4 regions of the Mesorhizobium sp. WSM3879 genome follow, and region 1 is predicted to be linked to each of the others. Evidence: riboswitches for the same ligand, from Rfam matches in the RefSeq annotation. Region 1 holds a riboswitch; each other region holds the start of a gene.

The links. Region 1 has a riboswitch for cobalamin ahead of bluB (5,6-dimethylbenzimidazole synthase). Riboswitches for the same ligand answer to the same signal wherever they lie in the genome.
Region 2: it holds a riboswitch for cobalamin, as region 1 does, so the genes downstream of both, CK218_RS23640 (HoxN/HupN/NixA family nickel/cobalt transporter) here and bluB (5,6-dimethylbenzimidazole synthase) in region 1, are expected to answer to the same signal.
Region 3: it holds a riboswitch for cobalamin, as region 1 does, so the genes downstream of both, metE (5-methyltetrahydropteroyltriglutamate--homocysteine S-methyltransferase) here and bluB (5,6-dimethylbenzimidazole synthase) in region 1, are expected to answer to the same signal.
Region 4: it holds a riboswitch for cobalamin, as region 1 does, so the genes downstream of both, CK218_RS29030 (DUF1636 family protein) here and bluB (5,6-dimethylbenzimidazole synthase) in region 1, are expected to answer to the same signal.

Annotation. Positions count from the first base shown of each region.
Region 1 covers NZ_NSFZ01000002.1:426,402-433,773, reverse strand. Annotated here, with positions in the region: gene dxs (1-deoxy-D-xylulose-5-phosphate synthase) at 1-1,514, opposite strand, end outside; gene CK218_RS05475 (pirin family protein) at 1,647-2,567, opposite strand; gene CK218_RS05470 (DUF2277 domain-containing protein) at 2,576-2,842, opposite strand; gene CK218_RS05465 (exodeoxyribonuclease VII small subunit) at 3,034-3,285, opposite strand; gene CK218_RS05460 (histone deacetylase family protein) at 3,289-4,215, opposite strand; cobalamin riboswitch at 4,330-4,508, shown strand; gene bluB (5,6-dimethylbenzimidazole synthase) at 4,551-5,288, shown strand; gene CK218_RS05450 (hypothetical protein) at 5,319-6,299, opposite strand; gene CK218_RS05445 (TetR/AcrR family transcriptional regulator) at 6,444-7,034, opposite strand; gene CK218_RS05440 (MFS transporter) at 7,156-7,372, shown strand, end outside.
Region 2 covers NZ_NSFZ01000012.1:65,826-73,197, reverse strand. Annotated here, with positions in the region: gene CK218_RS23645 (HWE histidine kinase domain-containing protein) at 1-1,232, shown strand, start outside; gene CK218_RS23640 (HoxN/HupN/NixA family nickel/cobalt transporter) at 1,767-2,834, opposite strand; cobalamin riboswitch at 2,924-3,115, opposite strand; gene CK218_RS23635 (DOPA 4,5-dioxygenase family protein) at 3,196-3,603, opposite strand; gene CK218_RS23630 (hypothetical protein) at 3,846-4,571, opposite strand; gene CK218_RS30755 (hypothetical protein) at 5,103-5,246, shown strand; gene CK218_RS23625 (nucleoside hydrolase) at 5,277-6,251, opposite strand; gene CK218_RS23620 (ABC transporter ATP-binding protein/permease) at 6,390-7,372, opposite strand, start outside.
Region 3 covers NZ_NSFZ01000006.1:55,637-63,008, reverse strand. Annotated here, with positions in the region: gene CK218_RS30140 (hypothetical protein) at 1,135-1,395, shown strand; partial or broken gene CK218_RS15400 (prolyl oligopeptidase family serine peptidase) at 1,837-3,965, shown strand; cobalamin riboswitch at 4,404-4,603, shown strand; partial or broken gene metE (5-methyltetrahydropteroyltriglutamate--homocysteine S-methyltransferase) at 4,693-7,046, shown strand.
Region 4 covers NZ_NSFZ01000021.1:28,366-35,737, reverse strand. Annotated here, with positions in the region: gene CK218_RS29055 (NADH-quinone oxidoreductase subunit D) at 1-1,160, opposite strand, end outside; gene CK218_RS29050 (NADH-quinone oxidoreductase subunit C) at 1,170-1,775, opposite strand; gene CK218_RS29045 (NADH-quinone oxidoreductase subunit B) at 1,780-2,361, opposite strand; gene CK218_RS29040 (NADH-quinone oxidoreductase subunit A) at 2,352-2,717, opposite strand; gene CK218_RS29035 (winged helix-turn-helix domain-containing protein) at 3,045-4,244, shown strand; cobalamin riboswitch at 4,274-4,473, shown strand; gene CK218_RS29030 (DUF1636 family protein) at 4,512-4,940, shown strand; gene cobW (cobalamin biosynthesis protein CobW) at 4,942-5,979, shown strand; gene cobN (cobaltochelatase subunit CobN) at 5,997-7,372, shown strand, end outside.

The DNA.
Region 1 (7,372 bases):
CCTTCCTTGAGAATGCGGCCTTTGCCGATCTCGAGCACTGAGCCGCGCTCCGGCATGTCGACGCCGACGCCGTTGCCGCGCGGATAGCGGAAGGCGATCGGGCCGCCGTCGTAGTCGGCTGCCGTGCGCACCATATGGCGAAGCTCCGCCTCATCGGCGGCGGCCATGACGACGAAGCCGGGCAGCGAGGCAAGGAAGGTCGTGTCGAAGGCGCCGCAGTGCGTGGCGCCGTCGGCGCCGACGAAGCCGGCGCGGTCGATCGGGAAGCGCACCGGCAGTTTCTGGATCGCCACGTCGTGCACCACCTGGTCGTAGGCGCGCTGCAGGAAGGTCGAATAGATGGCGGCGAAAGGCTTGTAGCCTTCGGTGGCGAGGCCAGCGGCGAAAGTCACCGCATGCTGCTCGGCAATGCCGACATCGAAGGTTCGGGCCGGGAACACCTCGCCGAAGAGGTCGAGGCCGGTGCCACTCGGCATGGCGGCGGTGATCGCCACGATTCGTTCGTCCTCGCGCGCCTCCTGGATCAGGCTCTCGGCGAAGACCTTGGTGTAGCTCGGCGCGTTGGCCGGCGCTTTCGCCTGCGCCCCGGTGATGACGTCGAACTTGTTGACGCCGTGATACTTGTCGGCGGCGGCCTCCGCCGGCCCGTAGCCTTTGCCCTTCTGGGTGACGACATGGATCAGAATGGGCCCGTCGCCATTATCGCGGACGTTCTTCAGCACCGGGATCAGGTGCTCCAAATTGTGTCCATCGATCGGGCCGATGTGGAAGAATCCCATCTCCTCGAACAGCGTGCCGCCGGTGACGTAACCGCGCGCGTGCTCGACGGCGCGGGTGATGGCGCTGTCGGCGCGCTTGCCGAGATAGGAGGTCAGCTTCTTGCCGAAATCGCGCAGGCCGAGATAAGTCTTGCCGGAGGCAAGCCTCGCCAGATAGGCGCTCATCGCGCCGGTCGGCGGGGCGATCGACATGTCGTTGTCGTTGAGGATGACGATCAGGCGGGCATTGAGCGCGCCGGCGTTGTTCATCGCCTCATAGGCCATCCCGGCGGACATGGCGCCGTCGCCGATGACGGCGATGACATTGTTGCGGCCGCCCGAAAGGTCGCGGCCCATCGCCATGCCGAGGCCGGCCGAAATCGAAGTCGAGGAATGCGCTGCGCCGAAGGGGTCGTATTCGCTCTCTGCGCGCCGGGTGAAGCCGGAGAGACCGCCTTCCTGGCGAAGCGTGCGGATGCGGTCGCGGCGGCCGGTCAGGATCTTGTGCGGATAGGCCTGGTGGCCAACGTCCCAGATCAGCCGGTCTTCCGGCGTGTTGAAGACATAGTGCAGCGCAACCGTAAGCTCGACGACGCCGAGACCGGCGCCAAGATGGCCGCCGGTGTGCGACACCGCGTCGATCAGCTCCGCGCGCAGTTCGGTCGCCAGCTGCGGCAGCTCGCGTTCATCAAGCGCCCGCAAATCCGCGGGAATGCGGACTTTGTCGAGGAGCGGCGTGTCAGGCTTCGGGTTCACTCGGGGACGGCCTGTCAACTTAACCTTGGGTTAACCTTCAAATATGCGCTTTGCTATGCGCGAGATAGGCTGACGGCGCGCCAATGTAAATGCGTGTCAGTGACGCGCCCGGCGCAGAATGTCCATTCTGCGCTAACCTTCCGGCAGCGGAATGAATTCTTCCTCATCGCCAGGAACGATATCGAAGCGGCCCGTCTTCCATTCTTCCTTGGCCTGCTCGATGCGTTCTTTCGAGGACGAAACGAAATTCCACCAGATATAACGCTTGGAGCCCAGCGACGCTCCGCCGAACAGCATGAAATGCGCGCCGCGCTCGGACGACACGACGATTTCCTCGCCCGGTTTGAACACCAAAAGCCGCTCGGCCGGGAAACGGTCGCCGGCAATCGAAACCTCGCCCTCCAGCGTGTAGATGGCGCGTTCCTCGGCGTCGCCGGGGATTTTGACGCTGGCGCCCGCCGCCAGCCGCAGATCGGCATAGAGCGTTTCCGAGGCGGTCGCGACGGGCGAGCGCAGCCCGGAAAATTCGCCGATGACGACGCGGCCGCTAACGCCCTCGGCATCGATTTCGGGCAGTTGGACGACCGACGTGTTCGCGAACACCGGGGCGATTTCTTCCTTGCTGTCCGGCAGCGCCAGCCAGGTTTGCAGGCCGGAAATCGACATCGGCGCGCCGCGCAATTCCTCGGGCGTGCGCTCGGAATGAACGATGCCGCGGCCGGCGGTCATCAAATTCACGTCGCCCGGCGCGATCACCATTTCGGTGCCGAGCGAGTCGCGATGCCTGATCTTGCCGTCGAACAGATAGGTGACGGTGGACAGCCCGATATGCGGATGCGGGCGCACGTCGATCGCGTGGCCGGCACGCAGGATGGCCGGGCCCATGCGGTCGAAGAAGATGAACGGACCGACCAGCCTGCGTTTCGCCGTCGGCAAGGCGCGGCGAACCTCGAAGCCGCCAATGTCCTTGGCGTTGGGAATGACCATCAACTCGATCTGGTCGCAGGCGAAGGCGTCGCCGGCCTCAGGATCGTTGCCCGGAAAGAAGCTCATGACCGGCGTCAGGCGAAGCGGAGCGCGGATCGGGCCTTCGCCTTGGCAGCCTCTTCCTCGCGGTTGCGCGGATGCTGGGTGGTTTCGAGGCTGTCAAGCAGTTCGCGCGCGGCGGCGGCGATCGCCTCGACGGCGTGGTTGAATGCATGCTCGTTGCGCTTGGACGGCTTGGACGCGCCGCTCAGCTTGCGCACGAACTGCAGCGCCGCGTCATGGACCTCGTCGTCGGTCGCCGGCGGATCGAAGTTGAACAGGGTCTTGATGTTTCGGCACATGCTTGAACTCCTTACCTGCTTTCTGCCCGAACCGATCTGACATTGTGCACCGAGGTGTGTTGAGATTCAGGTCAGACCGAGCCGAAAATGCTGGGTTCCGAGAACCGGACCGGAGCGTACTTGAAGGACGTGAGCACCGGAACCGCAGAAAGCCGCGTTTGCAGGCGGCCTCACCTGAATATCAATACACCTCACTCGGCGTCGAGCGGCTCCGTTCCAACCGGCTTGCCGTCGCGCGAGAGCCTGATCTTCTCGACCTTGTCCTCGGCGGCCTTGAGCAAGCGGTCGCAATGAGCCTTCAGCGCCTCGCCGCGCTCGTAGATCTTGATCGACTGGTCGAGCGGAACGTCGCCGCGCTCCAGATCATCGACGATCTTCTCCAGCGCGTCGAGCGCCTGTTCGAAGCTCATCGCCTTGACGTCTTGGTTAGCTTCATCAGCCATCATTCATCCCTTCATCAGCCGCCCGACATGGGCGGCGACCGAAAATGCCAGTCCTTGCAGATCGTAACCGCCCTCCAGCAGGCTGACGAGCCGGTTGCCGCTGTGGCGCCCGGCGCGCTCCATCAGTTGGCCGGTCGCCCAGTCGAAATCATCCTCGGTCAGGTTGATCGCGGCCAGCGGATCGCGATGGTGCGCATCGAAACCGGCGGAAATGATGATCAGATCCGGCTGGAAGGCGTCGATCGACGGCAGCACGCGCGACAGGAAGGCGTCGCGGAACGTGTCGCTGCCGGTGCTCGGCGCAAGCGGCGCGTTGACGATGTTGCCGGCGCCGGTCTCGCTCTTGGCACCGGTGCCCGGATAGAGCGGCATCTGGTGGGTCGAGCAATAGAGCACCGACGGATCGTCCCAGAAAATGTCCTGCGTGCCGTTGCCGTGATGCACATCCCAATCGACGATGGCGACGCGCTCGGCCTGGTGCTTCTCCTGCGCATAACGGGCGGCGATCGCCGCGGTGTTGAACAGGCAAAAGCCCATCGCGGTCGCTTTTTCGGCGTGATGGCCGGGCGGACGCGCGGCAACGAAGACATTGGCGGCACGGCCCTCAAACACATCGTCGACTGCGGCGTTGGCCGCGCCGATCGCCGTCACCGCCGCCTGCCAGCTTTTCGGGCTGGCGCTGGTGTCGGCATCGATCGAGACGATCCCCGTCTCGGGAATCGCAGCGCGGACACGGCCGACGAAATCCTCCGGATGCGCGTAAAGGATCGTCGCCTCGTCGCCTTCCGGCGCCTCGACGCGGTCGAGGGCCGAAAAAGCCTCGTCGTCGAGCACGCGCTCGATGGCGCGCAAACGGTCGGGCCGCTCGGGGTGGCCGGGCGGCGTGAGGTGTTCCAGGAATACCGGATGAGTGTAAAGACGAGTGGTCATGGCGCCTAATCTAGGCACCTGTCGCACGGATAGCCATGTTTCAGCGCCGAATGATTGGGGAAATCGCGCCCAATCGTGTCGCTGGCGGCATTGGCCCGGCTTCGGCTTCGCGATAAGGTCGCGTCGCTGCCTGGTGCCCGCAACGCGGGAGAATCGGGAACACGGTTGAAATCCGTGGCGTGCCCAACGCTGTGAGGGGGACCGCGCCGGCAAACGCCACTGTCCCAGACGGGAAGGCGCCGGATGCGGGTCGATCCCGAGCCAGAAGACCGGCCCGGCAGACATGGTCATCCGCATGGTCAGGCGGAGGACTGCTTATCGCAAGGGGACAAGCGATGCAGGCACGAACAGCCGCCGCCGGCGGCGATGACTTTGACCAATTGGCGCGCGACGCCGTCTACCGAGCCATGTTCACCCGGCGCGACGTGCGCAGCCATTTCCTTGCCGACGATCTCGACGACAGCGTTTTGGCGCGGCTGCTCACCGCGGCACACCACGCGCCGTCGGTCGGCTACATGCAGCCCTGGAACTTCATCATCATCCGGGACGCCACAAGGCGGCGGCAGGTGCGCGACCTGTTTTTGGCCGCGCGCGAACAGGAACTGCCGGCGATCGAGGTGGAGCGGCGGGCGCTCTACCGCAAGCTGAAGCTCGAGGGCATCTGCGAAAGCGCGCTCAACCTGTGCATCACCTGCGACCGCCAGCGCTCGAAGAACTCGCCGCTCGGGCGCTGGCACAATCCGGAGATGGACCTCTACAGCACCGTCTGCGCGGTGCAGAATTTCTGGCTCGCGGCGCGGGCGGAAGGCGTCGGGGTCGGCTGGGTGAGCATCATCGAGCCCGAAGCGCTGAAGCGACTGCTGTCGATCCCCGAGCACGTCACGCCGATCGCCTATCTCTGCGTCGGCCGCGTCTCGGAATTCGCGCCGAGGCCCGACCTCGAAGCGCATGGCTGGGGCAAGCGCCTGCCGCTGCCCGAGCTGGTGATGAGCGAGACCTTTTGCGGCGCCGGCGAGGCGCCGCTCAAATCGGCGATCGCTCGCCTTGGTTCCCGTGAAGGGGCGAAGCCGTGATCAGGCGGCCTTCGTGGCCGGGGCTGCTGCTCAAGCGGTCCTTGGCGAATCCCAGCGCGAGCCGCCGAAGGGGCTGAGCGCCTTGTCGCGCAATTCCCTGAACTTGGACGAGGCTTCGGCCAGGCGCCGGTCCCATTCCGGATTGGGGACCTGGCCCTCGATGGTGGCGAAGTAGACCTGCATCAGCGAAGCGACGGCGAAGGGCTCGATGAAAGCCGCCTTGAAGGCCCAGGCGAAGACGATGGCCAACACGAAGGCCCAGCCGGCAAGCTGGCCCGGCATGGCCCAGAGAATCGCGGCGGCGGGCGGCAGCATCAAAAGGAAGATGACGAAGGAAACACCCCACATGATCACCGCCAGCCAGACGGCGTTCTTGACCATCAACTTGCCGTTCTGCGCATAGAGCACGACGCCTTGCCTGGCGGTCTCGAAAGGCGAGTTGGAATGGGTGCGGATGTTGTAGCCGAGGATGATCTCGTCGACATAAGTCAGCGACAGGCGGATGACGGTGTTGATGAAGCTCACCAGACCGCTCAAGCCTGGAATTGGTAGGAACGCAGCAATGCCGCCGATCAGCCCTGTGATGGCGCGGATGGCGCCTTTCACCAGCTGGTCGACGACGAAAAGGATGTTGGCCTCGGCGAAGCGCTTCGTCACCACTTCGCGCGCATAGGCGATCTGGCCCTGGCCGTCGGGAACGTCCTGCCCGTCGATCAGATGGACCATGACGGCGATATGGCCTGCCTTGAGCACATAGAGAATGTATTCGCGGATCCAGTAGACGGCGATCGAGACCACGCCGAAGCCGACCACCCCACCCCACAAGGCAAAGGACATCGGCCCGTCCGGATCGGTCGAGATGTGGCCGACGCCGTAACCGACGCTGGCGCCGGTGCCGGTCGCTGTTATGTAGGCCACCGTGATGCCGAAATAGACGATGATGCGAAAGACGATGAACGGCCACGTCCGCATCATGATGGACACCGACCGCCCGATGCTGAAGTCCCACATGGCCCCGACCCTCCGCCTCAGAGAATTGGCGGGAGAGGATGCGCTCGCTCCTGCCAAAGTCAATGTCGGAGGGATTTTGAGCGGGGGACAATTGTCTGAGGCAGCGCGGACCCGAGTGATTGCCCGGAACGCCGCGACCGGATGCTATTTGGTTTTCAGGCCTTCCAGCAGCTGCTTGAACGCCGCCACAACCTTCTTCGACGTCGCTTCCGGATCCTTGGCATTGGCGATGCGCTGCGAGGCCTGGCTACTGGCGCCGTTGATGAGCCGCGCTGCGGTCTCGGGATCGAGATCGGGAACGACGACGCCCTCCTCCTGCAGCTTTGACAGGTGATCGGTCATTGAAGCCGTGCAGGCGCTGGCGTTGGGCCACTGAGCCGGATCGCCGAGCACGGCCGGGCCGTCCCTGAACATGATGCGCTGGATTTCCGGCTCAAGCGCCATCTCGATATAGGTGGTGCATTCGTCGACGAAATGCTGCCAGCGAGTAGGCGCCCGCGAGGCCACCTCGTTCACCCGCGCCGCCATCTCGGCGTCAATCTCGGCGATCACCGCCTGCAGCAGCCCCTTCTTGTCGCCGAAATGATGATAGAGCGCGCCGCGCGTCAGACCCGCCGAAGCGGTGAAATCGTCCATCGAGGCCTCGGCATAGCCGATCGTGCCGAAGGCATGGCGCGCAGCCGCGATCAGCTTGGCGCGCGTCTCGGCGATCATCTCCTTGCGGGGTTTGTGCATGGCTCCTGGCCTTATTCACATACGCGTCGTATGCTAATTGACATACGCGACGTATGAACTATCTGACATTCATACGCTGCGTATGTAACTGCGGCGCCTTCCCTTGTCGAGGAACGGGACCATGCGAAACCCATATTCGGAAATCTTTCGGGCTCCTGGCACGAAGAGCTTCGCCGCGGCAGCCTTCATCGCCCGGCTGCCGATCGCCATGGCGCCGATCGGTATTGTGGCGATGCTGTCGCAAACGCATGGCGAATACTGGCTGGCCGGCGCCGTCTCGGCCACATACGCTTTGGTCAACGCCTTCCTGTCGCCGCAGGTCTCGCGGCTGGTCGACC
Region 2 (7,372 bases), on a different contig from region 1:
CCGACCTCGAGCCGCTGCTGCGCGGCGTTCTCGAAACCGGCGAAACCTTCTCGGCCAAGGACCGGCCTTTCTACATCGAACGATCCGGCCTAGTCGGCGAGACGGTGTATTTCGACATCTCCTATTCCGCGGTGCGGGCGCAGGACGGCACGGTTGAAGCCGTGCTCTGCATCGTTTCGGAAACCACGGCCCGGGTGCTGGCGGCAGCAAAGGTGCGCGAAAGCGAGCAGCGGTTTCGCGCGCTGGTCAATGCCAGCTCCGACGTGGTTTATCGGATGAGCCCGGACTGGCAGGAAATGCATGAGCTGGACGGCCGCGGCTTCCTGTCGAGCGCTCAGGGGCCGGCGATCCGCTGGCGCGACGAATACCTGTTCCCGGAAGACCAGGCGAGCATCCAGGCGGCGATCGAGCGCGCCATCATGGAGCGCGGCGTGTTCGAGCTCGAGCACAGGGTGCGGCGCGCCGACGGGTCCGCCGGCTGGACCACCTCACGGGCAATCCCGATCGTCGATGACACCGGCAGCATCCTGGAATGGTTCGGCATGGCCGCCGACATCACCGAAAAACGGGCGAGCGAACAGCAGATCCAACTCTTGATGCGCGAGGTGAACCACCGCGTCAAAAACCAGTACGCCGTGATCCTTTCCATGATCCGCGAGACGAGCAAACGCGCGACGGACCCGCGCGCGTTCGAACACCAGATCCGCGAACGCATCATGGCGCTGTCGCGCTCGCACGACCTCTTGGTGCTCAACGACTGGCGCGGCGCAGGCATGGCCGACCTTGTGCGCGAACATTTGCGGCCGTTCGGACACGAAGAGCGCATCTCGCCATCCGGGCCGGACGTGACGCTGCGGCTGAACGCGGTGCAGAACATCGGCATGGCGCTGCATGAGCTGGGCACCAACGCGACGAAATACGGCGCCCTGGCCGGCGACGCCGGAACCGTGCGAATGGACTGGCGGGTAGCACCGGCCCCCGAAGGCAGCGACTTCGAGCTGGTCTGGGAGGAACATTTTTCCGAACCTGCCGCGGCCGCCGATGCCAAGCCGCACAAAGGCTTCGGCAGCGTCGTTCTCCAACGCGTCGTCCCCACCAGCCTCTCCGGCAGCGCCTCCATGGAACGGCTGCCCGGCCTCGTTCGCTGGACGCTCTCGGCGCCGCTCGCCAACGTGGTTGTCGCCCGCGGGGCGGAGCTGGACGGCGATGAGCAGATCGCCGGGCTGACGTGAGGGCGGCTGCATCCTGAGGGGACCGACCGGACGGCCGGCCGCAACGCCTCGGGACCCGCTGCGCCGCCGAGCCTGCCGTATCGCCGCACGTCGCTGGCCTGCGCTGCTCCCATTTTTGCTTTCCCCTTCCCCGCTTTTTTAGAACAGAAAAGCGCCAGCTTTTCTGTTCTGGACGCTGGATATTTGGACTCTGGATTCTGGCTTATGGATTATGGGGCTTATCCCAGGCCTTAACCCCTGGCTTATCCAAGCGCAGAATTCCGTCACGCTTCCAAAGGCTTGGGCTACGGGTCCTCAGCATGCCTTTGAAGCGCGTGCGCACGGGCCGGCGATCTCCTGTTGCTGTCTGCCAATAGTGAACAAAATAGGAACAAAAATGTCAAGCCGGGCACCGCTGCAGGGGCTGGCGATCGTCGCCTTTGCCGCCGTCGGCTTCCCGATGCCGAGGCATTCAAGGAGGCACGCTGGCAGCCCGCCGGCGTCTGATGGCAGAGAGATGCGGCTGGCCTGCTGCAGCCAGCCGCGGCCGGCGGCTCATGAACTCTTTGCTGCGGATCCGCTCTCCACATCATCCAGCCCCTTGGCCTTGTAGACGAGGTAGGAGATCGCCCAGGCGGCGATGAAGATGCCGATAATGGCGAAGCCCAGATTGTTGAAATTGTCGTTGAGCGTGCCGACGCCGTTCCAGAAGCCGCCCGACAGACCAAACTTGTCACCGATCAGGCCGAGCGCCTCGATGCCGCCGATCAGCACTGCGACAAGGACCGACACCAGGGTGATCGTCATGTTGTAGTACAGTTTGCGGATCGGCTTGACGAAGGCCCACTCATAGGCGCCGAGCATCATCACACCATCGGTCGTGTCAACCAGTGACATACCGGCCGCGAAAAGCACCGGGAAGACCAGAATGGCTTCGAACGGCACGCCCTTGGCCGCTTGTGCCGCGGACACGCCGAACATGGCGACTTCGGTCGCGGTGTCGAAGCCAAGGCCGAAGAGGAAACCAAGTGGGAACATGTGCCAGCTGCGCGACACCAGCCGGAACATCGGGCGGAAGACGCGGGCCAGGAAGCCGCGATTGTTGAGCAGCAGGTCCAGATCCTCCTCGACAAACGCCCCACCGGCCCGCACCCGCCGATAGCTTCTGTAGATCGAGAAGAAGATGACGATGTTCATCGCCGCGATGGCGAGCAGGAAGAGTGCGGAAACGCCGGTACTGATCGTGCCGCCAATCTCCTGAAGGCTCTGGAAACGGCCGAGCAGGGACGTTGCTGCCGCGATGGCCGCAGCGACAATGACGACGATCGTCGAATGGCCGAGTGCGAAAAAGAAGCCGACGGAGACCGGCCGTTTGCCGTTCTGCATCAGCTTGCGCGTGACGTTGTCGATGGCCGCTATGTGGTCGGCGTCGACGGCATGGCGCAAGCCGAGGCCATAAATAACGAGAGCGACGCCAAGCAATGTCGGCTTGTCGTGGAAGGCGACGAAAGCCCACAGCCACGCCCCGACGTTCAGAACGGCGAGCGCGCCGTAGATTGTTATCAGTCTGGCCTTCAGGTCGGGCGCGCTTTTGTTCAGCATTTTCGATAGTTGGATCAGCATGGTTCTGCCTTTGACGTTGCCTGTCATCGCAGGGAACTCGCCCCGCCGTCCGGCCAGGCGCGCACACCGGATCACCCCGTCCGATGTTCTGCTTTGACGTCCATGATGGCAGGTCTCCTGGCTCGCGGATTGCCGCCGCTTTCGCCTTCCCGGCCCATGCAGCCAGTGGCATCGTGAAAACGGCATGCCGCTTACAGTTGCGGGGGCAGCCACGGCTTTGGATTTCTCCGCACCGCGTTCCCTTTTGATCCCCGAAGGGAACCATCAGCGCGAATTCGCCACACCGCGGTTGGCCAGTCAATCGACAACTCCGACGGCCAGAGGCCCCTCACGCCATCGTGACGAGAGGGCTGCGCCCCCCTCACACCCCCAGCGTCGGCTCGGTATTCACCTCCAGCGCCTCTTCGGCCTCGTCCTCTTCGTCAAGCACGTCGCCCTTCACCGGCAGCGCCTGGCCGATCCAGATCGGGTCGATAAGGTGGTCACGCTTGGGGTTGGTGGTGTTGGGATGGATGAGGATGCTTAGGCCGCCATGGTTCAGCATCAGCCAGGGAACCAGCGTGGCAAAGATCTCGGTCGCGAAGGAGACCTGGTACATGGCTTGCTGGTGCGGGCCGACCGGCTCGTCGCGCCAATTGCCCAGGCGCACGCGGAAACGCTCTGCGATGCGCTGGCGCAGCCATTCGGCATGCTGCCGCTCGGCCTGCCCGCCGTAGTAGATATGGGCGTGATAGCTGGCGATCTCGGCGATCGGCCTGACTTCGTTCATCGCAATGCTCCCCTTCGATGATTTTTTGCGCCCGGCGGAACTCTAGCCGAAGCGCGGGCGCCTTGTCTGCAGCCGGCTGAGATCCGGACTGCGGTCGGCAGGGTTGTCGGATATGGCGCTCCCCCGCTCCGTCTCGGCTGCGCCGAGCCACCTCTCCCTTCCACCTTGTGGGGGCGAGGAATTGCCAAACCGCCGAGGTTGCAACCGGCAGGAAGGATGGCAACGGCCGTTGTGCCTTTGGCCTAAATCACCGCGGTGACCGCGCCCTTCGCATTTAGGCGGCAGCCGACTTTCGCCTGCCTCACTTCGATGCCGCCTCGCCTGTCATAGTCTATGCGCACCTCGATCGGCGCGTTGAGCCCGCTTCGGCGTTGACGCAAGGGGCCGGCGCTGACCGTGTAAACACGCACGGCGCCGAGGGGCTTGGCGGCCGCCGTGATCGCGGCGCGACAGGCGCGCACCACGGCGGCCGGCGTGCCCCGTATCGCCTTCGGAGGTGACAGCGGCGCGATGCGATAGCCTTTGGTGACCCGCCGGAGGTCGCCGCCGGCGGATCTGGAGGGCCTCAGCACTGGAGGCAGCACAATGGTCTGCGTCGCGCTCTTGGCCAAAGCAGGGGCTGTCGGCACCGCGGCCGGGTTCTGCGCAGAGGCAGCCGATCCGCTGACGGCGGAAGGATCGTCGCCCGCGGCGGCGCCGCCCACGCTTGTCGAAACGCCTGTGCTGGTGCTGCCCAGATTGCCGCCGGCATTGACGCCGAGCGATCCGCCGCCAGTCGATGCGCCGACGTTTGCGCCGCCGACACCGTCGGCACTGGCGCCCACGCCCGCCGACACGCCTTGCGAACCGGCGCCCAATCCGGCGCCCACGCCGATGCCGCCGACCTTGCCGCCGACGCCGACGTCAAGCGCCGAGGCAGGCCCGATCGGGATGGCGATCGCCAGCGCGGCTGCTAGGTATTTTTTCATGGCCAGACCTTTGTTCCAAGGCCAACCTTGTGTGGCTCCTCATCGAGCGTCCGCTCGACAGCGGTCTGCGAAGCCTTCGTCGCGCGAATGCGTGCCGAGCGATGGCGACTTCTCGCCCTGCCAGGCATCGGCCTCGGCGGTGACCGGCGCGGCTGGAGGCCGCTCGAAAGACGAATGATAGAAAAGCGGTCTCGGCAACGCCAAGCACTGAAAAAGGCTTAGGACTTCTCCTTTCAACTTAGCTGTCGACAGCAGGGCAAGTTTGAGCTCGCCTACGCGCTGCTAACGGGCAACTTTCAAATTAGTTTCAACTAAAATGCAACAGAACAAGGACACCACCGTGCCAGCGCCGGTTGCTGATGCCGACGCCGGGCTCTCGTCGGAGTGGCCCCGTCTCGCTTCGCCGGGCCAATTCTCCCCCACCTCCTGGCGTGCGCCGGCCTGGAGGCTTGAGAGTCGCCCAGGGCGGCAAGGCGCCCGCGCTACCGGCTCGAAGCCGCAACGCTCATCGCGCTGGCCGACAAGGACGCGGTGCTGGTCGGCCAGGCCGACCTGTTGCGATCGATGGTCGAGGGTGCGGCCGGCGATGCGATCCTGGCCAACAAGCGCGAGATCGAGACCGGCATCGCCGCCATCAGCGCCACATTGCGCGACAGGCAATCGTTCCTGCTGTGAGGGCCGGCTAGGCCTTGCCCCTGGAGCGCCTCACGCCTTTTGACTGGTGAGGCGCTCGAGCGCATCGACGATCAGGTCGCAGAATTTCGCATGGTCGAGCTTCATCGCCACGGTGTGGCGGAAATCGACCTGCTCGCTCGCCGTGCCGCCGAAATGGCGCATGCCGCCCAGCTTCTCGAAATTGCAGACCGTCATGCCCTTGGTCCAGCGTCCGGCAAGCTCGACGCGGATATCGGCCTTCTCGGTGGTGAAGACGCCTGCATCGATCATCGCCGCCACGCAGCAGGCGTCATGGACGGCGGGATAGGCTATCTGCAGCAGGCCGCCATGCGTGGTCGCGATGAATTCCCAGATGTCGAGGATGAATTTGGCGATCGGCCCGCCGACGGCGCGCACCCTGTCCTGCAGGTCGGGGGTGGCCAAGGCCTGGTGCGTGAGGTCGAGCCCCACCATGGTGACGTCCCAAGCGGCGCGGAACACCACGTCGGCGGCCTCCGGGTCGGCATAGACGTTGAACTCGGCCGCCGGCGTGATGTTGCCGCGCGTGAAACTTCCGCCCATCGCGACGACCCGCTTCACCCGCTCGACGATGCGCGGCTCCTTGCGCACGGCTAGAGCGATGTTGGTGTAGGGCCCGACCGGCACCAGCGTGACGGTTTTCGGCTCATGCGCCATGACCGTCTCGATGATGAAGTCGACGGCATGGCGCTGGTCGAGCTCGAACGAGGCGGGCGGCAGCTCCGGGCCGTCCAGCCCGGTCTCGCCGTGGATCTCGACGGCCAGCACCTGGTCGATGATCAGCGGTCCGGGAGAGCCTTTCGCCACCGGCACCTTTATGCCGTAGGCCGTGCAGACGGAGAGCGCGTTGCGCGTGGTGTTCTCGACATTGTGGTTGCCCGAAACCGTGGTGATGCCGAGAAGGTCGATATTCGGGTTGCCGGCCGCAAGCAGGATGGCGATGGCATCGTCGTGCCCCGGATCGCAGTCGAGGATGATCTTTTCCATGGGGTCGCCTCTCCCTGGCCTGCGGCGATTACAGACCGGGCCTCTGGTGACGTCAAGGTTGCCGCCTGGCGGAAGTGCGACCCCTGCGGTCCGATCACCATCTCGGGACGCTCTTGCCGCCCTTGCCTTAATGCCGCCTCAGCGGGCCTGGCCTCCTCTCGCTCCGCTCCCCCACAGCGCCCGCGCGAACACGTTGCGCTTGCCCTTGCGCGGCGCCAGCTCCACATCGCTGACCAGTTTCGCGCCGCCCTCGCGGCGCTCCAGCGTGATCTTGCGGCTGTGGAAGGCTTCCAGCTCGGCGCGGTGGGCGACGCTGATGACGGTGACCTTGGGCAATGCCTGGATCACCGTCTGCATCATCTTGTCCTGGCTCTTCTCGTCCAGCGCCGAGGTCGCCTCGTCCAGCACGACGATGTCTGGCTCGTGCAGCAGCAGGCGCGCGAAAGCGAGGCGCTGCTTTTCGCCGCCGGAGAGCGTCTGGTCCCACGGCGCCTCTTCCTCGATCCTGTCGCGCAGGTAGCCGAGGCCTACCTTGTCGAGGGCGGCGTCGATCTCGTCCACCGTCCAGTTGTCGGCGGCGGCCGGATAGGCGACCGCGCGCCGCAGCGTGCCGGTCGGGATGTAGGGGCGTTGCGGCAACATGAACAGCCGCTTGCCGGCATGGAAATTGACGCTGCCGCCGCCCCAGGGCCACAGGCCCGCGACGGCCCGCACCAGCGTCGACTTGCCGGTGCCGGATTCGCCGGCGACCAGCACCCGCTCGCCCGGGTTGATCTCGACCTTCGTCTCCTTGACCACGCCGGTGCCGTCGTTGAGGGTGACGGAGAGATCGTCCAGGCTGAGCATGGCGCCGTTTTGCGTCTCGCCGCGCCGGATGCGCCCAAAGGACTCGCTCTCTTCGGCGCGCTCCAGCCCGTCGAGCGACATCATCAGCGAAGCGACGCGGCGCGCCGAGGCGTTCCAATCGGCCAGGCGCGGATAATTGTCGACCAGCCAGCCGAACGCGCCTTGCACGATGGCAAAGGCGGAGGCCGCCTGCATGACCTGGCCGAGCGACATCGAGCCTTCGAGGAATTTCGGCGCGCAGAGCAGCACCGGCACCACCGGCGCGAACAGCATCG
Region 3 (7,372 bases), on a different contig from region 1:
GTATGCAATTGCCATGCCACCAAGTGAGTTGTGAGCAGCAACCACATATCCAAGGAGTCGTCCGCCTGGCAGGCTCGAACTTAAGCCCCAGGATGTCTGTATCTGAACACAGATTGTCATGAATCGAACTCGGACAAATGCTGTGACCAGCTTTGCACGGTTGACGCCAGACTCCTCGGTTGAGCATTGCGCATCTAAGAGCGGAGTGAGGCAACAGGCGATCGCCGGCCGGTCGAGTTGCGCAGCCGTGTGTTGCAGTTAGCGTTGCGGCATAGGGGCCGCAGGTGTGATCCGGGCGCTGAATGCTAGGGTGCCGTTGGCGGCATCCAGCGACCCATCTAGCGATCACTGATCGCGTGATCGAGGTCCTACTAAGTTCAATCGCTCGTCCCGCTGCGGCCGTTCAAGGCTTCGCAGATTCGGTTCTGCATCGGCTTGCCTGGAGCGACACGGTGCTGGCCTTCTGCCGTCCAGGCGAGCTTGGCGTTCGAGTGAACCCGGTGCCGTGCTCCGACGGAAATCAGATCGCGTCTGCCCCGACTTGGCAAATGTCCAGACGGGTGAACGAAGAAGCCTCGATCCTTCTCTTGAAGCTGCTGCTTTGTCCCTAGGCCGCACAGGCGCATTGCCACTCTTTCGAGACGCGCACGCTTCGACCATCTCCTGGAGCGAGATGTGATGTTGCAAGACGTCGAACCGCTGCTCCTGCAAGTAGCGCAGGATGGTCCAGCTCTTCGTGCGCGGATATGGGCGTTCAATTGATCTGGCGGCTTAAATGACAGGCGGCCGGTTCCAGCCGCGGCGGACAAAATGTGAGGTTCACTACAAGCCGATGTCTGGTCACTGTCGAGTTTTGCAAAGCAAACGGACCTTACTGGACGCTGAGATGCTGGCACGGCCTTTGCAAGTTGGGAGGCGGCAACTTGGAGCGACGGTGTCGCGTCTGTTGCCGGACAACAGAGGCAAAGCTTCCGAGCTAGAAGTAACTCAAAGCACAAATGCGTTTATCTTTGCCGGAACGCGTGAAGAAAATGAGCGCGTAAGCAGATACGTCATTGGTGAAGTTGGCATAATTTTTGAACAATCGTGCTGCCTGTTTGGATACAGACAACATAAGAAAGCGAAGAGAAAACGATGAGTGCCGAAGGTAAAAAGAAACGCGGTGTAGCAGGTGTGTCAAATGCGCGGAATATTGCGTTCCGCTATGGTGGCAACCCTTCAAATTACAGCGTGGCGATAGGGCACACGACTCATCCGCGTCTTGGCGGTTCGCTGTTCCTTAACGCTATGATCCTTGGGCAAATGCTGCCAGGATTTAACCCAAGTGAACGTATGTTGAAGGCTGCGGACGCTTGTATTGAGGAATGCCCCGTTCTTGGTGCGCCTTTCCAGTGAAAGAAGCGGAGAAATCGCAGTGACGTGGCAGATAGTGAACCGATTGTAGGCGGCTGTGCCGACCTTCTTATTCGGCATCTTCTCGTACTCCCAGGAATGGAAATACTGATTGGCGTCGATAACAACAAGAACGATCCGGCATCGAGATAAGCTGCCTTGCGCCGGAATTTGGCCCGCTGATTACCGGTACGCTCATTGTCGCGTTCGCGACGATGTCTGACATCGGACACAGCGCCGCCAGGGCGAGCCCATTGTTTAAACAAGGATTTCCCAGTTGGCACGACGGTTGCGGTCCTATGCGCAAAAGCACTGCGACGCCGCACCAACTGGGAAGAACTCATTCATGGTCACACTTTTCGAACATACGGGCGTCGCCGCAAAAATTGAGCCTTCTCGAGCAGACGAGAGCCATTGCGCTTTCATTCCTCAGGTCTTTCGGACATGACTGAATTCGATTTCCGCCCGACACTGAATGCGCCCGACGATGACCCCCATCTTTGGCTTGAAGATGTGGATGGTGAACGGGCACTTTCGTGGACCGCCAACCAGTCGGCGAAAACCTTGAAGGACTTCGCGGGAACGCAGTTCGAGCGCGACCGGGCGGCGCTTACGGCGATTTTCGATCGTCCCGGCCGGATTCCCCTGGTCACGCGCTGCGGTCCGTACCTCTACAATTTTTGGCAAGATGCTGGCAATCCGCGAGGACTGTGGCGCCGAACCACCCTTGCCCTCTACATGAACGCGGACGCCCAATGGGAGCTACTGCTCGATCTTGATGCGCTCGCGGCTAGCGACGGAGAGGACTGGGTCTGGAGTGGTGCGTTGATCGAGCCGGAGAGACGGGAAAGAGCCGTTCTGCGCCTGTCGCGAGGCGGCAGCGATGCGGTCGTGCATCGCGAATTCGACCTGAGCTCTCTCAGCTTTGTCGCCGACGGTTTCAATCTCCCAGAGGCCAAGGGCGACACTGATTGGCTCGACCCCAACACTCTTGTGCTATGCAGTGCGCTTGGCGATGGCATGGCAACGCGCTGCGGCTACCCACGCACCGTGCGACTGTGGAAGCGTGGCGCGGATCCGCTCACCGCGCCGGTAATCTTCGAGACCGGTTCCGAAACCCTCGGTGTGAATGGCCATCTGGACCGTACCGCCGAGAGCGAGCGCTTGTGGTTCATTGAGCAATTGGGCTGGCTCGCGAAGAAAGTCCACAGTGGTGATAGAAGCGGGCCGAAGACAGAGATCGACCTTCCGAAGGACGCCAGGTGGGCTAACTTCGGCGATTGGCTGGCGGTAAAGCCGCGCAAACCATGGACGGTCGCCGGGACGACCTATAGCGCCGACGCACTGATCGGCATTTCGCTTTCCTCTTTCCTTGCTGGTGAGCGTCATTTTAGTACCCTGTTTGAACCAGCCGAGAGGCGGTGCCTGCAGTCATTCTTCTGGAATGGCGGGAAGCTCATTATCCGCTACCTGGCGAACCTCGCTCGAGATTCGAGGTGTTCACCCCAGGCCCGCAGGAATGGACACGCCGAGCCCTGGACGCCTTGCCGTCGCAAGGGACTGTTCACCTCTGGTCACTCGATGCGGCAGATCACGAGACCAATGGGGAGGTCCTGGTTTGCGTTCAGGATCCGATCACGCCGCCGCAGCTTTTGCTGTTCGATCTCAAGGCCGCGCCGCCTCTCAGCGCTTCAGCAATTCTGAAGCGCAGCCCGGAGAATTTCGACGCATCCGCACTGGTGATCACACGCCACGAGGCAGTCTCGATTGATGGTGAGATGATCCCCTATACGCAGGTCGGTCCACCAAACGGGAACGGAGATGCCCCAGTTCATCTTACCGCCTATGGCGGGTTCGGCATATCGCTCCTGCCCTCCTACAACTCCACCCTCGGCAAGCTGTGGCTCGAGCGCGGCGGCACGTGTGTGGTGGCCAACATCCGCGGCGGCGGCGAGTTCGGCACCTGCTGGCACGAAGCCGGGCGCAGGGAGGGCAAGCGTCTCGCCCATGACGATTTCGCCGCCGTTGCCGCCGATCTCGTGCGAAGGGGCATCACACTGCCGAGGCGGATTGCCGCCCAGGGCGGCTCAAATGGCGGTCTGCTAATCGCCAACATGCTTACCCGCTATCCTGAGCGTTTCGGCGCGCTGTTCTGCACGGTTCCGCTTGTCGACATGCGCCGCTACACCAAGCTTCTGGCAGGCGCGAGTTGGATCGACGAATATGGCGATCCCGACAAGGCTGACGATTGGGCTTTCCTGAGTGAAATCTCGGCCTATCACGCCGCGTCGTCGGGACAGCCCTATCCGCCTATCCTGCTCGCCACCATGAGACGCGACGACCGCGTCCACCCGGGCCATGCGCGCAAGATGGCGGCAAAGCTGCAGGCCCCTGGCTATCCCGCTTACTTCTACGAGCCCAGCGCGGGCGGGCACGGCTACGGCAAGGACAATCGGGAGCGAGCCGCATTCATCAGCCTTGGTATCGGTTTCCTTCGCAGTGCGATCGGGTGGCATGCCGATGGCTTTCATAAAGGACCCGGAGCTCGACAAGGGCGAACTTCGGATGAGTGAGTACAGGTCGAGGACTGCGGCAAGGTACAAACCGTGCGAGTACAGTTTGCACAATGCGCGCTAGCGCCTTGTCGATCTCAATCAATCGACGGAGCACTTCACACCACAGACTACAATTCTGAAGAGCAAGGAGAAATATCATGGCAACAAAGCGAATGAACGTGGCGCGGGGAGTAGCAGCGGCCGTCGTCCTGGTGCTGCTGGCACAGCAGGCTGTCGCGTTTCCAAAATCCCCCTGCGCGTCTTACCCTCCCCCTCCACCTCCCCCTTATTGCTCGCGCCCGTCTACGACACCGATCTGCGAGCCAAGCTTTGGGCAGTTCCGCCTGCCCGGCTCGGGGGCATATTCGGACGACAGAGACCGATCAGCGCAAGGCGCTTTTCGCATAATCACATAAACATCTCGTTATATGGTATTGACAAGGAACGAAGCGGCTGTGATTGTGCGCATGTCATGGTTCTCCGCGCGGCACTGCCGTAGCGGAGCTAAGAGGGAAGCCGGTGCGATGCCGGCGCTGCCCCCGCAACTGTTACGGCGAGCCAAGCCCATTGATGTCACTGAGGCGAACGGCCTCGGGAAGACGGGCAGAGGCTTTGACCCGCGAGCCAGGAGACCTGCCACGTCGAACAACGTCCACGGGCGGGGTATCCGGTGGTCGCGGTAGCTCGGCTTCGTACCGCCTATTCGCGGGTTCCTTGTCCCCCGCCCCAACCATCGGGGTATGGCATGACTGTCTCTCAACGAATTGCTGTAGCAACGCTCGGCGTGCCGCGTATCGGTCGACGGCGGGAACTGAAATTCGCGCTTGAAAACTACTGGTCCGGAAAATCTCCCGCTGACGACTTGCTCGCGGCGGCGAAGACGCTGCGTGCCGCTAGCTGGAGGGAGCAGCACGATCGCGGCGTGTCGAAAATCCCGTCCAACGATTTCTCACTTTATGACCATGTGCTCGACACAGTCGCCATGGTCGGCGCCGTGCCGGCACGATACGCCTGGACTGGCGGCGAGGTCCCACTCGATATCTATTTCGCCATGGCGCGCGGCAACCAAGGTCAGGCCGCGGATCGTGGACATGCCGGTGACGAGCATGCGGCCAGTCGGCATGGCCTTGCCGCGATGGAAATGACCAAATGGTTCGACACCAACTATCATTACATAGTGCCGGAACTCACGGACGATCAGAGCTTTTCCCTCTCGTCGGCGAAACCGGTCGATCATTTCCTCGAGGCCAAGGCGCTCGGCATCCACACTCGCCCGGTCCTGCTTGGACCGGTTACCTTTCTCAAGTTGGCGAAGTCATCTGAGAAAGGTTTCAACCCTATCGCGCTCCTGCCACGGCTGCTGCCTGTCTACGAGGTGCTCCTGCAGAGGCTAAAGCTCGCGGGAGCCGATTGGGTGCAGATCGATGAGCCGGCGCTCGTGCTCGATCTGATTCCCAACGAACGGGATGCGCTCCAATTCGCCTACTCCCGGCTGTCGAAAGCAGCACCCGAGTTGAAGATCATGGTCGCTACCTATTTCGGATCGCTGGGAGACAATCTCGAGACCGCAATTTCTCTGCCCGTGGCGGGACTGCACGTGGATCTCGTGCGCGCTCCAGAGCAGTTGGACGCCATCGGCCGGCTCGCGCGGAAGGAACTTGTGCTCTCGCTCGGGCTGATCGACGGCCGCAACGTCTGGCGCGCGAACCTGCCTGCCGTACTTGACCGTATCAAGTCGATCGTCGCCGATTGGCCGCTGGAGCGGGTGGAGATTGCCCCGTCCTGCTCGATGCTGCATGTGCCGATCGACCTGGACATGGAGACGGCACTCGATGCGGATGTAAGGTCGTGGCTCGCCTTCGCAACGCAAAAGACCGACGAGCTGGTCGTGCTCGCCCGTGCCCTGGCCGAAGGCCGGGACGCAGTTGCCGCCGAACTGGAGGCGTCGGCTGAGGCTGCCGCCGTTCGCGCGACATCCGCGAAGGTGCATGATCCGCTGGTCGAAGGCCGGATCGCCAGCATCAAGGTCGGCATGACGCGTCGGAAGAGCGCATTTCCCGTCCGCTCCAAGCTTCAGGCCGACGCATTTGGTTTGCCCTCCTCCCCACCACGACGATCGGCTCCTTCCCGCAAACAGCCGAGATTCGCAAGGCGCGGGCAGCTCATGCCAAAGGCCAGCTGAGTTACATCGACTATGAAGCGTTCCTGAAGAAAGAGATAAGAGCCGCCGTTCGCTGGCAAGAAGAGATTGGACTCGACGTGCTGGTCCACGGCGAATTCGAGCGCAACGATATGGTGCAATATTTCGCCGAGCAGCTCTGCGGCTTCGCCTTCACGCAACACGGGTGGGTGCAGAGCTATGGCTCGCGCTTTGTGCGACCCCCGATCATCATTGGAGATGTGTCGCGACAAAATCCGATGACACTGGATTGGTGGCGATATGCCCAGTCGCTAACGCTGAAGCCGGTGAAGGGCATGCTTACCGGCCCGGTGACGATCCTCAACTGGTCCTTCGTCCGAGACGACCTTCCGCGCTCAGCCGTCTGCCGCCAGGTCGCGCTCGCCATTCGCGATGAAGTGAGCGACCTTGAAAAGGCCGGCGCCAAGATGATCCAGATCGACGAAGCCGCACTGCGGGAGGGCTTGCCGCTGCGCGCGGCCGACTGGGAGGCCTATCTCGACTGGGCCGTCGAATGCTTCCGGCTGGCTTCGACGGCCGTCAGCGATGCGACCCAGATCCACACCCATATGTGCTACTCCGAGTTCGGCGACATCGTGGACGCGATTGCCGCAATGGATGCCGATGTGATCTCCATTGAAACCTCGCGCTCGCAGATGGAACTGCTCGATACGCTTCGAACCTTCAAGTATCCGAACGACATCGGACCTGGCGTCTATGACATTCACTCGCCGCGGGTCCCGGAAGTGGGCGAGATTTCCAACCTCATCATGCTTGCGCGCGAACGATTGCTGGATGACCAAGTGTGGGTGAATCCCGACTGCGGTCTCAAAACGCGCAGATGGGAGGAGGTCCGGCCTGCCCTGGCGAACATGGTGGCTGCGGCACGCGCAATTCGGGAAAAAACGCAGACGGCGTAGGGCTCGGTGACACTCGCCGGCGGTGAGCGGCGACGCTACACCGCGGGCGAGTCTATCCGGCTCACCCAAAGAAATCGAGCTGCCGCTGACGAAACCTCGGCAAGCTTGGTCTGTCGCGGGCCTTGTTATAACGCGTCCAAGCCAGCTGTTCCAAAGGCCGGGGCTGGTGAGCGATCGAAGGCCGGCCCTCAAATGAGCCGGCCAGAAACGAGACGGCTGACCTCCAGCGGGTTTCGGACTACTCCGGATTGGGATAGTCCAATATCACTATCATCTTTCCGACGCCGAGACCTCCACTCCGACGATCGGCGATCATCGGGAGAGGC
Region 4 (7,372 bases), on a different contig from region 1:
AGGGAGCCAAGCACGGCGGTGACGTCGGCCAGCATGTGGCCGCGGCACAGGAAATCCATGGCCTGCAGATGCGCAAAACCCGGCGCGCGCAGCTTGCAGCGATAGGGCTTGTTGGTGCCGTCGGAGACGAGATAGACGCCGAACTCGCCCTTCGGCGCCTCGACAGCCGCATAGACCTCGCCGGCCGGCACGCGGTAGCCCTCGGTGTAGAGTTTGAAGTGATGGATGAGCGCTTCCATCGAGCGCTTCATCGCCGCGCGCTTCGGCGGCACCACCTTGCCGTCGAGGTTCGATACCGGGCCACCGCTTTCCTTGCCGAGCAGCAGATCGACGCACTGGCGCATGATCTTCGCCGACTGGCGCATCTCTTCCATGCGCACGAGATAACGGTCGTAGCAGTCGCCGTTCTTGCCGATCGGGATGTCGAAATCCATCTCGGAATAGCATTCATAAGGCTGCGCCTTGCGCAGGTCCCAGGCCGCGCCCGAGCCGCGCACCATCACGCCCGAAAAACCCCAGGCCCAGGCGTCGGCGAGCGACACCGTGCCGATGTCGACATTGCGCTGCTTGAAGATGCGGTTGCCGGTGAGCAAGGCGTCAAGGTCGTCGACCGACTTCAGGAACGGATCGATCCACTTGCCGATATCCTCGATCAGCTTCTGCGGCAGGTCCTGATGCACGCCGCCTGGCCGGAAGTAGGCCGCATGCATGCGCGAGCCGGAGGCGCGCTCATAAAACACCATCAGCTTCTCGCGCTCGACAAAGCCCCACAGCGGCGGCGTCAGCGCGCCGACGTCCATCGCCTGCGTCGTCACATTGAGGATGTGCGACATGATGCGGCCCATTTCGGAATAGAGCACGCGGATCAGCTGGCCGCGCTTCGGCACCTCGATGCCGAGCAGGCGCTCGGCCGCGAGCGCGAAAGCATGCTCCTGGTTCATCGGCGCGCAATAGTCGAGCCGATCGAGATAGGGCACCGCCTGCAGATAGGTCTTGGCCTCGATCAGCTTCTCGGTACCGCGATGCAGCAGGCCGATATGCGGATCGACGCGATCGACCACCTCGCCGTCCAGCTCCAGCACGAGACGCAAAACCCCGTGCGCAGCAGGGTGTTGAGGCCCAAAGTTAATGTTAAAATTGCGGACGGAGGTTTCAGCCATTGTGGCGCCTCAATTTGGCTTCGCCTTTTCATCGCCCGGAAGGACGTAATCCGTTCCCTCCCACGGGCTCAAAAAGTCAAAGTTTCTAAATTCCTGCTTCAATTCCACCGGCTCATAGATGACTCGCTTGGCCTCGTCGTCGTAGCGAACCTCGACGAAGCCGGTCAGCGGGAAGTCCTTGCGCAGCGGATGCCCTTCAAAGCCGTAGTCGGTGAGGATGCGGCGCAGGTCCGGATGGCCGGAGAAGAGCACGCCGTAGAGATCATAGGTCTCGCGCTCGAACCAGTCGGCGCCGGGATAGACGCCGGTCAGCGACGGCACCAGCGTCTCCTCGTCGGCCTGGACCTTGAGGCGGATGCGGACGTTCTGCTTCGGCGACAACAGGTGGTAGACGACGTCGAAGCGCTTGGCACGCGACGGATAGTCGGCGCCGCAAATGTCGATGATCGAGACGAACTGGCAGCGCGGGTCGTCGCGCAGGAAGGTCGCGACCTCGGTCAAGTTGCCCGGCTCGACGCAAACCGTCAGTTCGCCATAAGCAAGCACCGTTTCGCCGATGCGGCCGGAGAGCTTCTCGCCGAGATAGGTGGAGAGTTCGTGCAACGCCAAGGCCATTGGTTCACCGTTCGATCGTGCCGGTGCGGCGGATCTTCTTCTGCAACAGGAGAATGCCGTAGAGCAGCGCTTCGGCGCTCGGCGGGCAGCCGGGGACATAGATGTCGACCGGCACGATGCGGTCGCAGCCGCGCACCACCGAATAGGAATAGTGATAATAGCCGCCGCCATTGGCGCACGAACCCATCGAGATGACGTAGCGCGGCTCCGGCATCTGGTCGTAGACCTTGCGCAGCGCCGGCGCCATCTTGTTGGTCAGTGTGCCCGCGACGATCATGATATCGGACTGGCGCGGAGACGCGCGCGGCGCGACGCCGAACCTCTCTGAGTCATAGCGCGGCATCGAGGTGTGGATCATCTCGACCGCGCAGCAGGCGAGACCGAAGGTCATGAACATCAGCGAGCCGCTGCGCGCCCAAGTGATCAGCGCCTCGGTCGAGGTGACAAGGAAGCCCTTGTCGGCCAGCTCATTATTGATCTCGAGGAAGAAGGGATCGTCCTCCCCCACCGGCCTGCCGGTGTTGGGATCGATGATGCCCTTGGGCTTCGGCGCGACGAGGGTGCCTGAACTGTCGTTCAATCCCATTCTAGCGCTCCTTTTTTCCATTCATAGGCAAAGCCGATGGTCAGCACCGCCAGGAACACCATCATCGACCAGAAGCCGAGCATGCCGAGCTTGGAGAAGGACACCGCCCACGGGAACAGGAAGGCGACCTCGAGATCGAAGATGATGAACAGGATCGACACCAGGTAGAAGCGGATGTCGAACTTCATGCGGGCGTCGTCGAACGAGTTGAACCCGCATTCATAGGCGGAAAGCTTTTCCGGATCGGGATTGCGGTAGGCAACCAGGAACGGCGCAACGATCAGCGCCAGGCCGACAACCATCGCCACTGCGATGAAGAGCACGATAGGCAGATACGAACTTAGGAGTGCGCTCATGCGGCGACTTTCCTTCGGCGGCCAGTTCACTTTGATTACAGCAACGGACTCTAAGGCGGAAGCGTGACAGTTTAACCCGCTGAACCGTTTTAGGTGGCCTATGCTGCGACGCGGCGAGGGTTAGCGCAGCGGTTTCGGCGACGCAAGTCAAACCTTGTTCAAAATCCGGCGCTGGACGCCATATCGGAAGAAACTGGTCCGATCCGCTCCTGTTTGATTTCCTTCATGTTTTACTCCACTTTTCTATCCTGACATATCTCCCGCCATTTGCCTGCTAGCATGGCCGGAATCACCGACTGGAAACCCCGGCAAAGGATCGGTAGCTGGATGAAGGAAAAGATCTCGCTCGCCGCAGCAAGGCGCATTGCGCTCGGTGCGCAGGGTTTTACCGATGCGCGGCCTGCCGGCACGCCCGATCGTCGCCATCTCGCCCGCGTGCTTTCCCGAACTGGCCTGCTGCAGATCGATTCCGTCAGCGCCGTGGTGCGCGCCCACTATATGCCGCTCTATTCGCGCCTCGGCCCCTACCCGCTTGCGCTGCTCGACAACGCGGCCGTCACCCGCAAGCGAACCGTCTTCGAATACTGGGCCCATGAGGCTTCCTTCCTGCCCGTCGAGACCTATCCGTTGATGCGCTGGCGCATGCAGCGCGCCGAGCAAGGCGAGGAAATGTATCTCGGCCTCGCCAAATGGGGCCGCGAGCGCAAGGCGATGATCGAGGAGATCTACGGCCAAGTCGCGCAACGCGGGCCGATCGCCGCCTCCGACATCGAAGGCCACAAGGGCAATGGCGGCTGGTGGGGCTGGAGCGAGGCCAAGCACGCTTTCGAATGGCTGTTCTGGGCCGGGCGCATCACCACCGCCTACCGGCGCGGATTCGAGCGCTATTACGACCTGCCCGAGCGGGTTCTGCCGCAGGCCGTGCTCGACCTGCCGGTGCCCTCGGTCGAGGACGCGCATCGCGAATTGCTGCGCATTTCCGCCCGCGCCCATGGCATCGCCACCTATGGCGATCTGCGCGACTATTTCCGCCTGGCGCCTGGCGATACGAAGGCCAGGATCGAGGAACTGGTCGAGATGGGCGAACTGCTGCCGGTGAAGGTCGAAGGCTGGGACAAGCCCGCCTATCTCCACAAGGACGCCCGCTTTCCGCGCCGGATCGAGGCCCGCGCCCTGCTCGCGCCCTTCGATCCGGTGGTATTCGAACGCACCCGGACGGAAAAACTCTTCGGCTTCCGCTACCGCATCGAGATCTACACGCCGGCCGAGAAGCGCCAGTACGGCTACTACGTGCTGCCTTTCCTGCTCGGCGACCGGATCGTTGCCCGGGTCGATCTGAGAGCTGACCGCCCGGCCGGCGTGCTGCGCGTCCATGCGGCTTTTGCCGAAGCCGGCGCTCCCGCCGAAACGGCCGCACAGCTCTTCGATGAGTTGAAACAGATGCAGGCATGGCTCGGCTTGGAAACCATCGAGGTGACGCCGGCCGGCGACCTTGGGCCGGCGTTGGCCGACATTTCGGTGTCGTAGCCGCGCGTTGACATGCCAGCACCTCTAAGCCTAAATCCGCCGCAGACGGTCTCCTCCCGGCAAGGGGAGGAGCCAAGAGGGAATGCGGTGCGGGAAAACCCAAATCCGCGGCTGTCCCCGCAACTGTGAGCGACGAGCCTCAGCCGAAAACCACTGGGATGTTCCCGGGAAGGCGGCGCAAGGCGACGACCCGCGAGCCAGGAGACCTGCCGTCTGAGACATGAGAATCCGATCGCTCGGCGGGTTTTCCGGGCAAGGAGCCTGGTTTTGGATCGCAACGTCAGTTTTCCGGCTAGTACCGCGGACATTTCGTCCGAACCCCGCGACGCGCTATCGGAAGTGACCGTCATCGTCTGCTCCTCCTGCCGCGATGAGACCGGTTCGGACGCGCATCCGCGCGCCGGCGCCCTCCTTGCCGAAGACGCGCGCCGCGCCGCGCCGGACGAGAAAATCCGCATCCGCACCGTCGAGTGTCTCGGCAATTGCAAACGCCGCCTGAGCGCGGCGCTGCTGCGCGACGGCTGCTGGAGCTATGTCTTCGGTGACCTGGAAACGACCAGCGGCGCCGACCTCGTCACCGGCGCAAAGCTCTTTGCCACCTCGACCGACGGCCTCATCCCCTGGCGAGGCCGGCCCGATTCCCTCAAGCGCGGCCTGGTTGCCCGCATCCCTCCCCTCGACCTGCTGAAGGACTGACATGACCGCATCCCTCTCCCGTGTTCCCTGCACTGTCGTCACCGGCTTTCTCGGCGCCGGCAAGACCACGCTGATCCGCAACCTGCTCGAAAACGCCAAGGGCAAGCGGCTGGCGATCATCGTTAACGAATTCGGCGATGTCGGCATCGACGGCGAGATCCTGAAAGGCTGCGGCATCGACACCTGCCCAGAGGAAAATATCGTCGAGCTCGCCAATGGCTGCATCTGCTGCACCGTCGCCGACGATTTCGTGCCGGCGCTCGACCAGATCCTGTCGCGCACGCCGAAGGTCGACCACATCCTGATCGAAACCTCCGGCCTCGCTTTGCCGAAGCCGCTCGTCCAGGCCTTCCAGTGGCCGACGGTGAAGAGCCGCGTCACGGTCGATGGCGTCATCGCCGTGGTCGACGGTCCGGCGCTGGCCGACGGCCGCGTCGCCTCCGACCTAGACGCCTTGCAGGCGCAGCGCGCCGCCGACGATTCCCTCGACCACGATGATCCGGTCGAAGAGGTGTTCGAGGACCAGATCGCCTGCGCCGACCTCATCATCCTGTCGAAGAGCGATCTGATGGACGCGGCCGGCTCGGAGCGCGCCAATGCCGTCATCGGCGAGCATGTGGCGCGCGCCGTCAAGGTCGTGCCGACCGCGCAGGGCAAGGTCGACCCCTCCGTGCTGCTCGGTCTTGGCCTCGCCGTCGAAGACGACATCGAGAACCGCAAGACCCATCACGATGACGAGCTCGACCATGAGCATGACGATTTCGACTCCTTCGTCCTCGATATCCCGTCCATCGCCAGTCCGGATGAGCTGGCAAAGCGCGTCGCTCTCGCCGCCGAGCAGGAAAACGTTCTGCGCGTCAAAGGCTTTGTCGAGGTGGGTGGCAAGCCGATGCGGCTGCTGCTCCAAGCCGTCGGCCCGCGCGTCAACCACTATTACGACCGCGCCTGGACGCCGGACGACGACCGCCGATCGCGGCTCGTCGTCATCGGCCTCAAGGGGCTGAACCGCCCGGCGATCGAGCGTATCCTCGCCGGCTGAGGCAAGACCGAACCGCGATGCACATCCTCACCACGACATCCGCCTCGCTCGACGATCTCGCCGAGCCGATCGACCTCAGGCAGACGCCTGCGGATGTCGTGGCCCTGTCCTTCACCGACAGCGATCTCGCCGGCCTCGCCGCTGCCTGGAAGGCCGACGCCGCTCGGCTGCCGTCGATGCGGCTGGCAGCACTTCGCGATCTCCGCCATCCGATGTCGGTCGATCTCTGGATCGGAAGTGTCGCGCGCCATGCCAGGGTCGTCCTGGTCCGCATTCTCGGCGGCTACGACTGGTGGCGCTACGGCTGCGACCAGCTCGCAGCGGTTGCGCGCGAGCGAAATATCAAACTGGCGCTGCTGCCGGGCGAAAGCCACGACGAGGATCTGCGGCTGATCGAAGGCTCGACCCTGCCGCGCGCCGAACTCGACGCCCTGCTCGGCTATTTCCGCGAAGGCGGCCCAGCGAACATGAGCGCGCTGGTGCAAAGACTGGCAAGGCTCGCCGGGTCGGATACGGCCGTGGCCGAGCCGGTGAGCGTGCCGAAGGCGGGGTATTACCAGGCTGGATTGGGGGTTGTAGAGGAGCCTGAGATCATCGATGTCGGCGGTCCTTCACACCCCCCTCTGTCCTGCCGGACAGAGGGGGGTGTGACAGAGCTCAACATCGACAGCGTCGGTGCCCCCGTCATCCCCATCCTCTTCTACCGTTCGATGCTGCTCGCCGCCGACGTCGCCCCAATCGATGCCCTGACGGAGGCGTTGCGGTCGCAGGGCATCATGCCCGTGCCGATCTTCGTTTCGAGCCTCAAGGACCCGGTATCGCTGGCTTTCGTCGAAACCGCCATCACCTCGTTGAACCCGTCCGCCATCGTCACTGCAACCGCCTTCGCTTCCGGTGCCGAGCCTGGTGCCGAAACGCTCTTCGACCGTGCCGGCGTGCCGGTGTTCCAGGTCATCGTCGCCACGACGCGGCGCGAAGTCTGGGAGAAAAACCAGCGCGGCCTGGCGCCCGCCGACCTTGCCATGCATGTCGTGCTGCCCGAGCTCGATGGCCGTATCCTCGCCGGCGCGATCTCCTTCAAGGGCGAGATTGACACCGATCCGGCGTTGGCCTTCCGCGCCTTCGCCAACCGTCCTGAGGCGGATCGCGTCGCGCAGGTCGCCGCTCGCGTCGCGGCGATCATTCGCCTGCAGCAGACCGAGCGGGCGGAACGCAAGCTGGCGATCCTGATTCCGGATTATCCAAGCGCGCCCGGACGCACCGGCTATGCTGTCGGCCTGGATGTGCCGTCGAGCGTGCTCGCCATGCTGCATGACCTGAAGGAACAGGGCTATACGGTTGACAGGATTCCGCAATCGCCGCGCGGATTGCTGGAGGCACTGGAGCTTGGCGG